3 regions of the Exiguobacterium sp. s183 genome follow, and region 1 is predicted to be linked to each of the others. Evidence: riboswitches for the same ligand, from Rfam matches in the RefSeq annotation. Region 1 holds a riboswitch; each other region holds the start of a gene.
What was found. Region 1 has a riboswitch for S-adenosylmethionine ahead of KNP62_RS11580 (Na+/H+ antiporter NhaC family protein). Riboswitches for the same ligand answer to the same signal wherever they lie in the genome.
Positions count from the first base shown of each region.

Region 2: it holds a riboswitch for S-adenosylmethionine, as region 1 does, so the genes downstream of both, KNP62_RS02940 (MetQ/NlpA family ABC transporter substrate-binding protein) here and KNP62_RS11580 (Na+/H+ antiporter NhaC family protein) in region 1, are expected to answer to the same signal.
Region 3: it holds a riboswitch for S-adenosylmethionine, as region 1 does, so the genes downstream of both, msrA (peptide-methionine (S)-S-oxide reductase MsrA) here and KNP62_RS11580 (Na+/H+ antiporter NhaC family protein) in region 1, are expected to answer to the same signal.

Region 1 covers NZ_JACSKN010000004.1:275,642-280,068, reverse strand. Annotated here, with positions in the region: gene KNP62_RS11585 (GGDEF domain-containing protein) at 1-934, shown strand, start outside; SAM riboswitch class I at 1,033-1,128, shown strand; gene KNP62_RS11580 (Na+/H+ antiporter NhaC family protein) at 1,198-2,481, shown strand; gene KNP62_RS11575 (TVP38/TMEM64 family protein) at 2,500-3,144, opposite strand; gene trhO (oxygen-dependent tRNA uridine(34) hydroxylase TrhO) at 3,372-4,313, shown strand.
Region 2 covers NZ_JACSKN010000001.1:561,444-565,870, reverse strand. Annotated here, with positions in the region: gene KNP62_RS02950 (methionine ABC transporter permease) at 1-279, opposite strand, end outside; gene KNP62_RS02945 (methionine ABC transporter ATP-binding protein) at 251-1,285, opposite strand; gene KNP62_RS02940 (MetQ/NlpA family ABC transporter substrate-binding protein) at 1,297-2,118, opposite strand; SAM riboswitch class I at 2,192-2,295, opposite strand; gene KNP62_RS02935 (iron-containing alcohol dehydrogenase) at 2,337-3,353, opposite strand; gene KNP62_RS02930 (aminotransferase class I/II-fold pyridoxal phosphate-dependent enzyme) at 3,350-4,427, opposite strand, start outside.
Region 3 covers NZ_JACSKN010000001.1:430,564-434,990, forward strand. Annotated here, with positions in the region: gene KNP62_RS02220 (SRPBCC family protein) at 162-584, shown strand; gene KNP62_RS02225 (DM13 domain-containing protein) at 1,548-2,069, opposite strand; gene msrA (peptide-methionine (S)-S-oxide reductase MsrA) at 2,171-2,695, opposite strand; SAM riboswitch class I at 2,763-2,862, opposite strand; gene KNP62_RS02235 (hypothetical protein) at 2,907-3,068, opposite strand; gene KNP62_RS02240 (amidase family protein) at 3,182-4,427, shown strand, end outside.

The DNA of each region.
Region 1 (4,427 bases):
GTCACAGAGCGAGGCGCAAGCCATCGAAGTATTTTTAAGTCAATGCGAACAGCTGAATCATTATGATGAAGGGTATGTCGAGTTTAAATTGTTTGAACGCACCCTCTACTTTGATTTGAAGACGCGACAACCCATCGATCGCCCCATCGTCTTCACCTTGCTTGAGATGAGTCAGCCAATCGAGCAAGTCCTCGACTATGAAATGCGCTTTGAATGGGATACTTCCCTTTCTGATGCTTTCCACGACGATTACCACAGCTTCGTTTCTGTTCGTTCGGAGGAAATCGAAGAGATTCGTACATGGATTGTCATGACGGGAGAACCTGTATACGGTTATCCAAAGATTATTCAGCACGAAATCATCAAATTGTTAAAATCGTTCAACCGAACCATTAGCCGTTGTCACGAACGGGACCGCCTCTATACCGAGAGTCGGACGGACAGCTTAACGCTTCTTGCTAATGCGCGTGCATTTTATGAATATGGCATTCAACAAATATCCGATATGTCGGTATATCCGATATCGGTCGCCATGCTCGATATTGATTTTTTCAAAAAGATTAACGATACGTATGGTCATCAGGTCGGGGACCATGTCTTACAAGAGTTCGGACGACGAATCCGTCAGGTGCTTCGCCCGGATGATTTTGCGGCACGCTATGGTGGCGAAGAATTTATTTTATTGCTCAATCATTGTGATATGCACCAAGCGATTGAAATCACGGAGCGGATTCGCCATCAAATCGAAGCGAAACCGTTTCTTGTCGACCACCATGAGATTTCTGTCACCGCGTCTATCGGGGTCGATACAATCGAAGCGTTCGGGAACAAGCGTCTCGATGATACGATTCGAAACGCGGACCGTGCCCTGTATGTTGGTGGAAAATATGCAGGACGTAACCGTGTGGCGCACTTCAACAATTTAACGACGTAAACTCCCCTTTCTCACATCGAATTGGGGAGTTTTTAGGTTGACAACGGGATTTGAAACAGGTACGTTAGGGAACGTGTTTGATAATAGGATAACTTAACTTTTTATCGAGAGAGACGGAGGGACTGGCCCTATGAAGTCTCGGCAGCGGAGAACCTGTGCCAAATCCAGCGGGCGTATTGCTCGAAAGATGAAAAGGGTATTTCACACGAAGGACCTTTTTCTCAAGAAAAAGGTCCTTTTTATTTTTTAGTGAGGTGATTATTTTGGAACAACCAACAGCAAACAAGTGGGCACTTCTGCCGTTACTCGTCTTCTTGCTCTTTTTCATCGGGGCGGGTGTCTACTATGGGGACTTTTATAAGTTTCCAGTCCTTGTCGCAGCCATGATCGCATTGATGGTTGCAGCATTCATGACAAAAGGAAGTGCCACTCAAACCGTCGAGCGCATCGCGCAAGGTGCCGGAAATCCGGGAATCATCATTATGATTTTTATTTTCTTACTGGCCGGTGCCTTTTCAACGGTAGCCGAATCAATCGGTGCCATCGACGCGACGGTCAACGCGGCGTTGACGCTTTTACCCCCATCGCTTCTCTTAAGTGGACTATTCGTCATTGCTGCTTTCATTTCAATGGCAATGGGTACATCGACCGGAACGATTGCGGCACTTGCGCCGATTGCCCTCGGTATTCATGAGGAAAGTGGTGTGAACGTCGCCATCGCAGCCGCGGCAGTGGTCGGCGGAGCCATGTTCGGAGACAACCTTTCATTCATTTCGGATACGACCATTGCTGCCGTAAGGACACAACGGACGAACATGCGCGATAAGTTCCGGACGAACTTCTGGATTGTGCTACCAGCTGCCATCATCACGACGATTTTACTCGCCGTCTTGTCGAACGGTGAATCGACGGTCGATGTCGCCGCATTCGAATGGTATAAACTGATTCCGTATCTCGCGGTCATCGGACTGGCGTTAACGGGACTGAACGTCATTCTCGTCCTGTTGGGCGGAATTACGCTAACCGGAATCATCGGTCTTCTCGACGGAAGCTTATCCGTCACAGCATTTGTGACCGCTATCGCCGATGGTATGGTCGGTATGGCCGAAATCTCGTTCTTGACGTTACTCATGGGCGGCCTCGTCGGACTCATTTCGCACAACGGTGGACTCACGTATTTGCGTGATGCGCTGACGTCACGGATTCAAAAACGTGCCGGTGCCGAGTGGAGTATCGCTGGTCTCGTCAGTGCGACGAACGTGGCGACGGCGAACAATACGATTTCCATTCTCGTAGCCGGACCACTCGCCGCGAACATTGCGGACGAATATGATATCGAACGGAAGAAATCAGCAAGTGTACTCGATATCTTCTCATGTGGTGTACAAGGGATTCTTCCATATGGAGCGCAACTCCTCATCGCCGCAGAGTTGACGAAGACCGCTTCGCCTGACCTCGTCCCGTTCATGTTTTATCCGTTCCTCCTCTTTATCTGCGGAGGGATTGCCATCGCATTCAATTTCCCGCGTTTTAAAAAGCAGTCTTAAGCGAAAACACCTCTTTATTCAAAGGGGTGTTTGTCGTTTAGTGACCATCTCTTGTTTCAATTGCTCGTTGCGTTTTTTGAAAGCACGTCGTTTGAGCACTTCTTCTAGTCCTCGACTGATGGCCCACAACGCGACCAAAAGCAGACCGAGCATCGATAAACGAAACGGGCTTTGGATAAATTCTTCCCATTGATCCCCGATGACCGAGAAAATGACGACGACGAGTAGTTTCCCAAATCCCGCCGCCAAAATGAACGTACGGAGCGGCATCTGAATGAGCGCCAGCAAATAGGTGATCAAACTGACCGGGATGAACGGGAGTGAATACAAGAACCCGAGTGAGATCGGACTCATATGGTTGATTCGTTCTAACCAATAGACCGCCGCTTTATGTTTTTCGAGCCAACGCGTCATCGGTTTACGAAACACATATCGGACCGCCGCGAAGACGACAATCGTTCCGAGTAAGTTCCCGATCCATGATAAAAGGACCCCTAACAAAAAACCATATGTTGCCGCATTCGCTGAAATGATTAAAACGAGTGGCAAAAACGGAAAGATCGCTTCTAAAAATGGAGCGCCAAGTCCGGCCCAAGGACCGCCAGGCAAACTTTGAAGCCATTCGATTAATTGGATGATGTACTGTTGGAGAGAAGTGAGCATAGTCGTTCCACCTTCAACTTTCGTTACTACTACTCTATTACCCGAATTCGATTTGCAAGACGCATCTCCCTGCATTCGTCAAAAAAATTAAAAACCATTTGCGAAAATTCGTCGTGATATTTATCATATAATAATGGACTTGTGGTTGCAGGCAAGTCTATTCGTCGAACGACACAACCCAACGTTCGTTTTCCTGCAAAAAACTGAACACAGGGGAGCAACACAACATGGAAACAAAACCAATGCGGGTCTTGCTGTACTATAAGTACGTCAACATCGAAGACCCAGAAACACTCACGCAAGAACATTTGAAGTATTGTAAAGACCTCGGCATCAAAGGACGCATCTTGATTTCCTCCGAAGGAATCAACGGGACGTGCTCTGGTACTTGGGAACAAACTGAGCAATACATGAACGACTTGAAGGCAAACCCACTCTTCAGCGATATCGAGTTCAAAATCGATGAAGTCGAAGAGCATGCGTTCAAGAAAATTTTTGTCCGTCACAAGAAAGAGCTCGTGACGTGGCGCTTTGATGGTGAGTTTGATGTACCGAAACAACACGGTGCATACCTCGAACCAGCAGAATGGAAAGAGATGATGAATCGTGATGATGTCGTCATCCTCGATGTTCGTAACAACTACGAGTACGAACTTGGTCACTTTAAAAACGCGATCAAAATCGATGTAGAGGCTTCACGTTACATGCCAGAATGGCTCGAAGAGAACAAGGACCTCTACGAAGGGAAAACACTTCTCACTTACTGTACTGGTGGCGTCCGTTGCGAGAAATTTACAGCATATATGCGTGACCAAGGTCACGACAACATCTTCCACTTAAAAGGTGGCGTCGCGATGTATGGAAAAGACGAAGCGACAAAAGGAGAGGACTGGGAAGGCGAGCTCTATGTCTTTGACGAACGCATCAACGTTCCTGTTAACTCCGTGAACCCGACTGTTGTTTCACACTGTATGCACTGTGGAACCGAGACGGTTCGTTACGTTAATTGTGCAAACCCGGAGTGCAATGTGCAACATTTCTGTTGTGAAGAGTGTGAACCGAAACAAATGCGTTCATGCTCGAAAGAGTGTCAAGAACACCCACGCAACCGTTATATCATCGACAACATTGCAGAGAAACTTCAGGAAACTGAAGGAGTAGTCGGGTAACAAAAATCGACCAAAAGGTGTCATGGACAAGCCGTCTGTGACACTTTTTTTGACGAAATCTTAACGTCTAGTCTGCCCCGCTTTCGGGTATAGTGAAGTTACTATGTCAGACAG
Region 2 (4,427 bases), on a different contig from region 1:
TTGGACACCAATCGTTGTACCCATGATGAAACGTGTGAACGGCAAGATGAAAAACAAGAGAATGATGAACGGAATCGAACGGATGACGTTGATGACGCTCGATAATCCACCGTACACGAACCGGTTCGCGAGACGCCCGTTCGGTCTCGTCAGTACAAGCAACGTCCCGAGCGGAAGTCCAATCAAGGTCGAGATGAGGAGCGCGATACTCGTCATCGTCAACGTTTGAATCGTCCCCGTCCAAATCAGGTCACCCCAGTCTGTCCAGAACTGTTGCATGGTTCGACACCTCCCTTACGTGTACGCCGCTCGTCTTCAAATAACGGACAGCAAGTTCTGTTTGATCGTGATCCCCGTCAAGGTGAACGAGCAGATTTCCGACAAGACCCGCTTTCAATTTCTTGATCCCGCCTCCGATGATGTTCGGTAAGATCCCGAATCGTTTCGTCAACTGCGCGAGCACCGCTTGCTCCGTTTGACTACCGATGAATGATAAATGAACGAGCGTGCCTCGCGTCTGTAATTCCGACACCACTTCTTCCGGAACATCGAGATTCGTCTTCAAGAACCGCTGCGTCGTTTCGTGTCTCGGGTTTGAGAAGACATCCAACACGTTGCCTTGTTCAATAATTTTCCCATGATCGATGACGGCGACTCGGTCACAGATTCGTTCAATCACTTCCATCTCATGCGTGATCAAGAAGATGGTCAATCCGAGTTCTCGGTTGATCTCGAGCAACAACTCTAAGATCGACTCGGTCGTCTCAGGGTCGAGCGCACTCGTCGACTCGTCGCTGAGGAGGATGTCCGGTTCATGGGCGAGCGCTCGCGCAATGGCGACACGCTGTTTTTGACCGCCTGATAATTGTTCCGGATAATGGTTCCGATGTTCAGATAAACCGACGATGTTGAGATAGCGGTCGACCCGTTCACGGATGACTTGCTTCCCGAGCCCTTCGAGGCGGAGCGGGATGGCGACATTCTCTTCGACGGTCGCGGTCTTTAATAGGTTGTAATGTTGAAAGATCATGCCGATTCGCTGACGTAAATTCGACAGACCTTTTTTCTTTAGCAGCGTGATGTCTTGTCCCTCAATCTCAACGACACCTGTCGTCGGGCGTTCTAATAGATTGATCATCCGGATAAGGGTACTCTTTCCGGCACCGCTTCGGCCGATGATGCCGAAGATCTCCCCTTTTTCGATTGTAAGGGAGACGTCGTCGAGCGCGGTGATCGTATCTCCATTGACGTGAAATTGCTTGGTGATTTGTTTCAGTTCAATCATCGAATCCCTCCTCAGAACGCTGGTACGACAGATCCATTGAATTCCTCTTCGATGAAGGCACGTACTTCATCCGAATGGTAGTAAGACTTCAACGTCTCAACGACCTCATCTTCTTTGTTGGCCGAACGGACAACCACATAGTTCGGATACGGGTTGTCGACCGTGTCCTCATGGAACAGGGCATCCTCGTTGATAGAGAGACCTGCACCCATCGCGAAGTTCGTATTGATGGCTGCAAGGGCCACTTCCGGAAGTTGTGTCGGGAGCTGTGACGCTTCGAGTTCGATGAATTCGAGATTGAGCGGGTTTTCCGCGATATCTCGTTTCGTCGCTTTATCCGTCAGACCTTCTTTTAGTGTGATCAGACCTGCTGTTTCATATAGTCGCAAGGCACGAAGTTCGTTTGCCGGATCGTTCGGGACGGCAACTTTATCTCCTTCTTTTAAATCCTTGATATCTGTCAACTTCTCAGAATAAAGACCCATCGGGAATGCGACCGTTTTGAATACGTCGTCAATTTTATACCCTTTGTCTGACTTTTGAAGTTCGAGGAACGATAACGTCTGGTAACTGTTTACATCAAGGCTTCCCTCGTCGAGTGCCGTGTTCGGTGTGTTGTAATCATTGAATACTTTGATATCGATCTCAAGACCGTCCTCTTTCGCGAGTTCTTGTACTTTCTCCGCAATTTGCTCGTGTGGGCCACCAGTCACGCCGATCGTCAGTTCTTCCGTGCTGAGCGTCTCGCTCGCCTCGGATTGTCCACACGCAGAAAGTGCGATTGCTGCAAGGAATGACGTGCCTGCCAAAAGTGTTTTTTGTTTGATGTTCATGAATAGTTCCTCCTCCAAATGAAAAGCCCGCTACTCACGAAGAGCGGCGGGCACGACAAGTGAAAGTCGGACACGCTCATCTCCCAGACGTCTCGTCTGTTGGAATTAGCACCATGATCATACTGATCTGGTTGCCGGGTTTCATCGGGCCAGTCCCTCCACCACTCTTGATAAGCAAACGGTTTTATTATTTTGTTATTATATTACTGATAAAAGCATTATTTGTAAACTACTTCTTGAAGATTGATGAGAATTTCTTTTAACTGCTCTGAATCTTGAAGATTCCGAATCCCTTGAATCGTGATTTCTTCGACGATCGAAGTGACCAATTCATCGACTTGATCAGGATGAATCCCAAGTTGGGTAAGTGAAGTTGGCGCATCGATGGATTGAAGCCAGTCCTCGAGCAGGAGGGTGTCATCGGATCGAATCAACCGTTCTTGAACAATCAATCCGAAGCCAACCTTGTCTCCGTGTAGCCAATGGTGGGTCGATCCAAAACGACTAAGTGCATTATGAACGGCGTGAGCGACAGCAACACGAGTGCCGGCATCCCCAAACCCACCAACCGCACCACCGATTGCGAGAACATGGTCGACGATATACCGAATGTCCTTACCGTAGCGACGGAAGTCCTGTTCGCGGATTGACAGGTCCATCAATTTACCGCACTGCGCAGCAAGTGATAACCCTGACTGAATCCCTGCATCCTTTGAAGTCGTCCCGCTAATATAACGAGCCTCGAACCACTTTGCGACCGTGTCGATGACGCCAGCCTTGAAATAGTCATAAGGCGAATCACGTAACAGTCGTTCATCTGCGATGACGCGTTCGATGACGACCGGAAACGTGTCATAGCGAATGTAAGACCCTTCCTCACTGTAGATGACGCTGAGTGGTGTGAAGGCTGCACAGTTTGATACGAGTGTCGGGACGACAATGAGCGGGACCGACTGGGTGAATGCAATCCGCTTCGCCGTATCGATCAATTTACCTCCGCCGACGGCAATCCATACGTCGGGTCGATAGGCATTCAAACGATTTATTTCTTCGTCTGTACATTCCCCGTTGAACTGTACACTCGGAAGATTTGCTAGACGAGGGAACACGCGAACCGCTTCACCGTATCCGTTCGATCCTTTCAAAACGAGTGCCTTCCGGTTTCCAATCAACGTATGAAGGTTCTCGAGCGCATCATGCGAATGGTCATATTCGAGCACGGCCTGACGAATCACAAATGTACCTCCTCATAGGCTGCAAACAGTCTCTCAATCCGTTCTACCGCTTCATCAATCTTCTGTTCAGACGATACGAGACCGAAACGGATGTGGTGCTCTCCCTCTGTTCCGAAGAAGTAGCCTGGTGTGACGGCGACTCCCGCCTCGTGGAGTAACTTTGTCGAGAACGATTTTGCATCCCCCTCAGGTACTTTCGCCCATACAAAGAACGAACCCTTCGGTGCCTCAATCTCCCACCCCGCCCGGCGTAACCCATTAATCAATCGGTTTCGTCTTGTTTCGTAAAGTGAGGCTAGGTCATCACGTAAGTCGCGCGGGGATTCTAACGCCACAATCGCTGCCTCTTGAATGGCTGAGAAGACAGACACGTGGACGTGATCTTGATACGTGTTGATGGCTTCAATAATATCGGCATTTCCGACCGCGAACGCGACACGCCACCCCGACATATTGAACGCCTTCGACATCGTGTATACTTCAATTCCAATTTCTTTCGCACCATCTGCCTGAAGAAAGCTCGGGGGAACATAACCGTCGAACCCAATGCTTCCATAAGCGAAATCGTGGACGACCATCACATCATGCTTCTTTGCAAACGCGACGGTCTCTTCAAAGAATGCCGGCGTCGCGACAGCCCCAGTCGGATTGCTCGGGTAGTTCAAATACATGAGCTTTGCGTGTGCCGGGTCGAGTGTTGAATAGTCCGGAAGAAAGCCGTGTTCCTCTTTTAACGTCAAATCGATGATTTCCGCACCTGCGAGCCTCGCTCCAGAGATGTAATCCGGATAACCCGGGTTCGGGAGTAAAATCCCGTCACCTGGTTCGAGAAGACATTGTGGGAGTGTGATCAAACCTGATTTACTACCAATCAAGATGGCGACTTCTCGTTCCGGGTCGAGTTCGACACCATATTCACGAGAGTAAAATGATGCGACCGCTTCTTTCAATCGGGTCTGTCCTCGAAATGGACCGTATTGGTGTGTGGTCGGGTCCGTGATGGCACGTTCGAGCGCCTCACAGATTGGAGCGGGTGTCGGTAAATCGGGTGTCCCTTGCCCGAGTCGGATGACG
Region 3 (4,427 bases), on a different contig from region 1:
GTGCTAGCGTGCCATTCAGGGTTTTTTTGATTACCGATATTAAGGGAGAGCAGGAGATGATGTGACCGATAGGGAAGTAATCTCATGTTGCGTTCGTCATATAGGAGGGGCAGCGCATTCGTGATTGATTAGAAAAATGTAGAATAAAGGGGAAACGAATCATGGAATCAAACGTTGTGACGATATCAACGGTCGTCGATGCACCAATCGACACTGTCTGGAAACTGTGGACAGACCCAGATCATATTAAACAATGGAATCATGCGTCTGACGATTGGCATACGACCGAAGCGGAAAACGACTTACGGATTGGCGGGAAATTTCGAAGTCGGATGGAAGCAAAAGATCAAAGCATGGGCTTTGATTTTGAAGGAGTGTATGAAGAAGTTAAAGTAAATGAGCTTATTCAGTATCGTCTTGACGATGAACGGAGAGTTAGAATTTCATTTGCTTCAGAAGGGAATCAGACGAAAGTGATCGAGGTATTTGATACAGAATCGATGAATCCGGTTGAATTGCAACGACAAGGCTGGCAGGCAATTCTCGATAATTTCACTCGATATGCGAATGGATCTAATAAGTAGGTCGAATAATTTAAACTAAATATCGGCAGGGTCCATGTTGAAGTTGATATGGATTCTACCGATTGTCATTATAAACATCCAAAATTACTCATTACATAAAGGGTGAAAACTCTAAGTTTAAAGAGGGTGTATGACAGTTTGAAGTTTCTGTAGGATATCAATTATTAGAGAAAATTTTAATAGATAGTTTAAGATCGATTCTTCATTTTTACATATAAAAGGATGAATTCATTTATCACAAAAAAGATAAAAGCACTAAACACTCCCATTACAGTTGCAAAATTAATGGTTCCTTCTGTAAATACTGACAAATCGAATATAAGGCCGTAAGGGAAAACGAAAAAGGCACCAAACATCAAGTGCATCAAAAATGAAGTTATTTTTTTGATTTTGAATGTCATACGTTGACTTAGAAACTCCGAAAAAATAGAGGTCATTATTCCATAAGTGAAAATAATAGGTGAGGCATAAAACACATACATAAAAACATTCTGAAAATAAGTAAAATCTTCAAACACAGGCATGAAGACTGGAAGAGAAAAACTCAGAACAATTGAAGATAAACAGGCTACCATCAATTTTGGAACAATCATTTTCTTCTCCATACGAAAGAAATGGCAAACGCAGTAAAGCCTCCGATTACAACAATATAGAATATCGAGTAGAAAACAAACTCGCCGATATCTTCAAGACTCTTAAACGTGTTCTCTACAATCATTGGTTCAGATAAAATCCCAATCGTCACGATCGGCAGAAAAAGAATCCAAAACCGTTTCCAAAAATATGAGCTGTATGACGTCGATTGATGTGAAGTCAAATAAAAACCCTCCTTATAAAAAGTTCCATACTTTACCATATTGTAACACGTGAATTGCATGAATAAATAGATAGAACTGATAGAAATAATTTTTCTAATACAAAAAAACAGCGAGGACGTCAAACGTCCAGGCTGTTTGATATCAGTTATTCATTCGACGCGCTCAATTCACCCGTCCCGAACGTCGCACTAAAAGCACGGCACCAGATCACTACGGTGCTATATTCTGACAGATCGACATCTGCCGGAACTAAATAGTTTTGGTTTCCTGTATTCCCTTTAAGTGCTCCAAGTCGAATCCCTTCGGACGTCTCTTGTCCTGGCTTCGTCAAATAGACAAATAAATCAGGTCCGTTCGTCGTTTCAAACTCTTCAAATCGGAGATACGTCCCGTCTTCTGCCTCGACGGAGCGAATCGTGCCCGTCGTCTCATAATTTTTCTCCCCGTCCATGAACACACCCGCTACTTCGGTTTGACTCGGTTGTGGTTCCGGTGTCTCAGTTGTCTCTTCCTCTGTTTCTTCTTCTGAAGCAGGCGTCTCAACAGCTGTCGGTGGTAGTCCTTCATCGACTGTCTCTGTCAAGAAAAGCGGTGAGATGAGCCACCAGGCGACGGCGATTACGGCTACGCCGATCACACTGATGATGAGTTTCGTACTTGTTTTCATGTATGAGTCCTCCTTTTCGGATGTATGAACCATTAATAGCCTTTTCCCGATTATTGGGCTTATAAAAAGACGCGGATGCTAAAATCCGCGTCTGATGACCGTTATACGGTTTCGGTCCAGTTCTCTTCGATGAACGTGTCCCGTCCTGAGATGGCCCGGTCTTCTTTATAGTGTTTTGGATTCTTTTTGTGGTAATCCTGGTGATACTCTTCCGCTTCGAAGAATGTCGTCGCCGGAGTGATTTTTGTGACAATCGGTGCCGTGAAACGACCACTTGCTGCTAATACGTCTCGACTCGCCTCAGCCGCGATTCGTTGTTTCTCCGTGTGATAGAAGATGGCTGGGGCATACTGAGGCCCACGGTCTTGGAACTGCCCACCGTCATCGGTCGGGTCTGTCTGGATCCAATAGAGTTCTAGGAGACGTTCATATGAGAACAGAGATGGATCATACGTGATTTGAACGACCTCTAAATGACCAGTCGTTCCCGTTTTAACTTCTTCATACGTCGGATTGTCGATCTGTCCGCCCATATAGCCGGATACGATTCCTTCTATCCCTGGTAGTTCTTCAAAAGGTGTTACCATGCACCAAAAACAGCCACCTGCAAATGTTGCTTTTTCCATCTTGTCGTTCCCTCCAAATCGTATTTCAACAAAAAAGCGCTCACGTCGGATGACATGAGCGCTCTCGTCATATCGTCCAAGGTTTCCCTTGCTGGTCGTAGCACCTTGCCTGTGGCAGGTTGCTGTGAAGTCATGGAGCCAGATCTCTCGTTCACTCTTGATATCGATATGTAGTTGGTGAGAGCATCATACCACCCTCAAAATACTTTCGTCAATGCTTCGGTTTTCGCTTCAACTGAAAAATCGTCAAGACGATGATGAATCCGATCAACCCGATCGAAATGAACGGACCATACGGCACATTTTCTCCGTATAACTGCAAGAAAAATAGACCGAATACGGCGAGCAACACGAATACGTAGGAGCGCGTCATAGGAACCTCCTGTTTTTTCTTAAGTGTAACAAGAACACATAGACTTGGCGATACGAAAAGGAAATCAGGCATAGAGCACGAATAAAGTGGGAGAGATAAAGGAGGAATGTAGGATGGAACAAATCCAATTACATGAGCTGACGATTGAACGTGCACATCGTGGGTATAAAGAAGGACAATTCACGGCACGAGACGTGACCGCGTATTACCTTGGAAGGATTGCTGCATATAATGAGCGACTTCATGCCGTCATCCAGGTGAATCCGGACGCCCTGTTCGAGGCAGAGGCGGCAGAACGGGCCTATAAAAAAGGAGTACGCAAACCGCTCCTCGGTATCCCCGTCTTAATTAAAGACAATATCGAGACAGCCGGTCTGATGCGTACGACAGCAGGTGCCGCCGCCATGCGACATCATTTTGCAGGTCGAGATGCCGAGCTCGTAAAACGATTACGGGCTGACGGGGCAATCATTCTCGGAAAAGCGAACCTGTCCGAGTGGGCGAACTTTTTAACGGAAGATATGCCGAACGGTTGGAGTGCTGTTGGCGGACAAACGAAGAACCCTTATGGCGACCAATTAGATGTCGGGGGATCGAGTTCTGGATCGGCTTCGGCGGTTGCGGCGAACCTGACACTCCTTGCCGTCGGATCTGAGACGAGCGGCTCGATTGTACACCCGAGTGTGCATAATAGTATCGTCGGAATCAAGCCGACCGTCGGCTTGATTAGTCGTTCAGGAATCATTCCGATCTCACGTTCTCAAGATACGGCTGGACCGATGGCGCGTACCCTCCGTGATGCGGTCGTTGCCTTACAGACAATGTGTGGTGAAGATTCGACTGATCCTGCGACATGGGAAACTCCAATCGGACCGCCTTATGTGACATGTCTCGATGTCCGTCAAGCCGTCGGTATGCGTGTCGGATTTATCAAGCCAACTATTTCAGACGAAGAAGTCGATTTGTATGAACAGGCACTTCGATTGTTGCGTCAAGCCGAGGTTGAACTCGTCGAAATCACGTTACCGAAACATACGGCATTAGAACAGGCAGATATTTTGTTTGATGAATTCAAGCTTGGGATTGAGGCGTATCTTGCGAACACAACCGTGCCATTTAAGACACTGTCCGACTTGATCGAATGGAACGCGGACCACCTCGAAGCGATTCCGCACGGGCAGACCCTCTTTGAACAATCGGATTCATGTTCAGGGCGTCTCGTCGAAGCTAGTTATCTCGACCGACGGATTGATGATGTTCATCTCGCAAAAGTGGACGGAATGGATGAGCTATTAAAAGCGCAAAAACTGGACGCGATCGTCCTGCCACATGACATGAACTATGACATGGCTGCGAAAG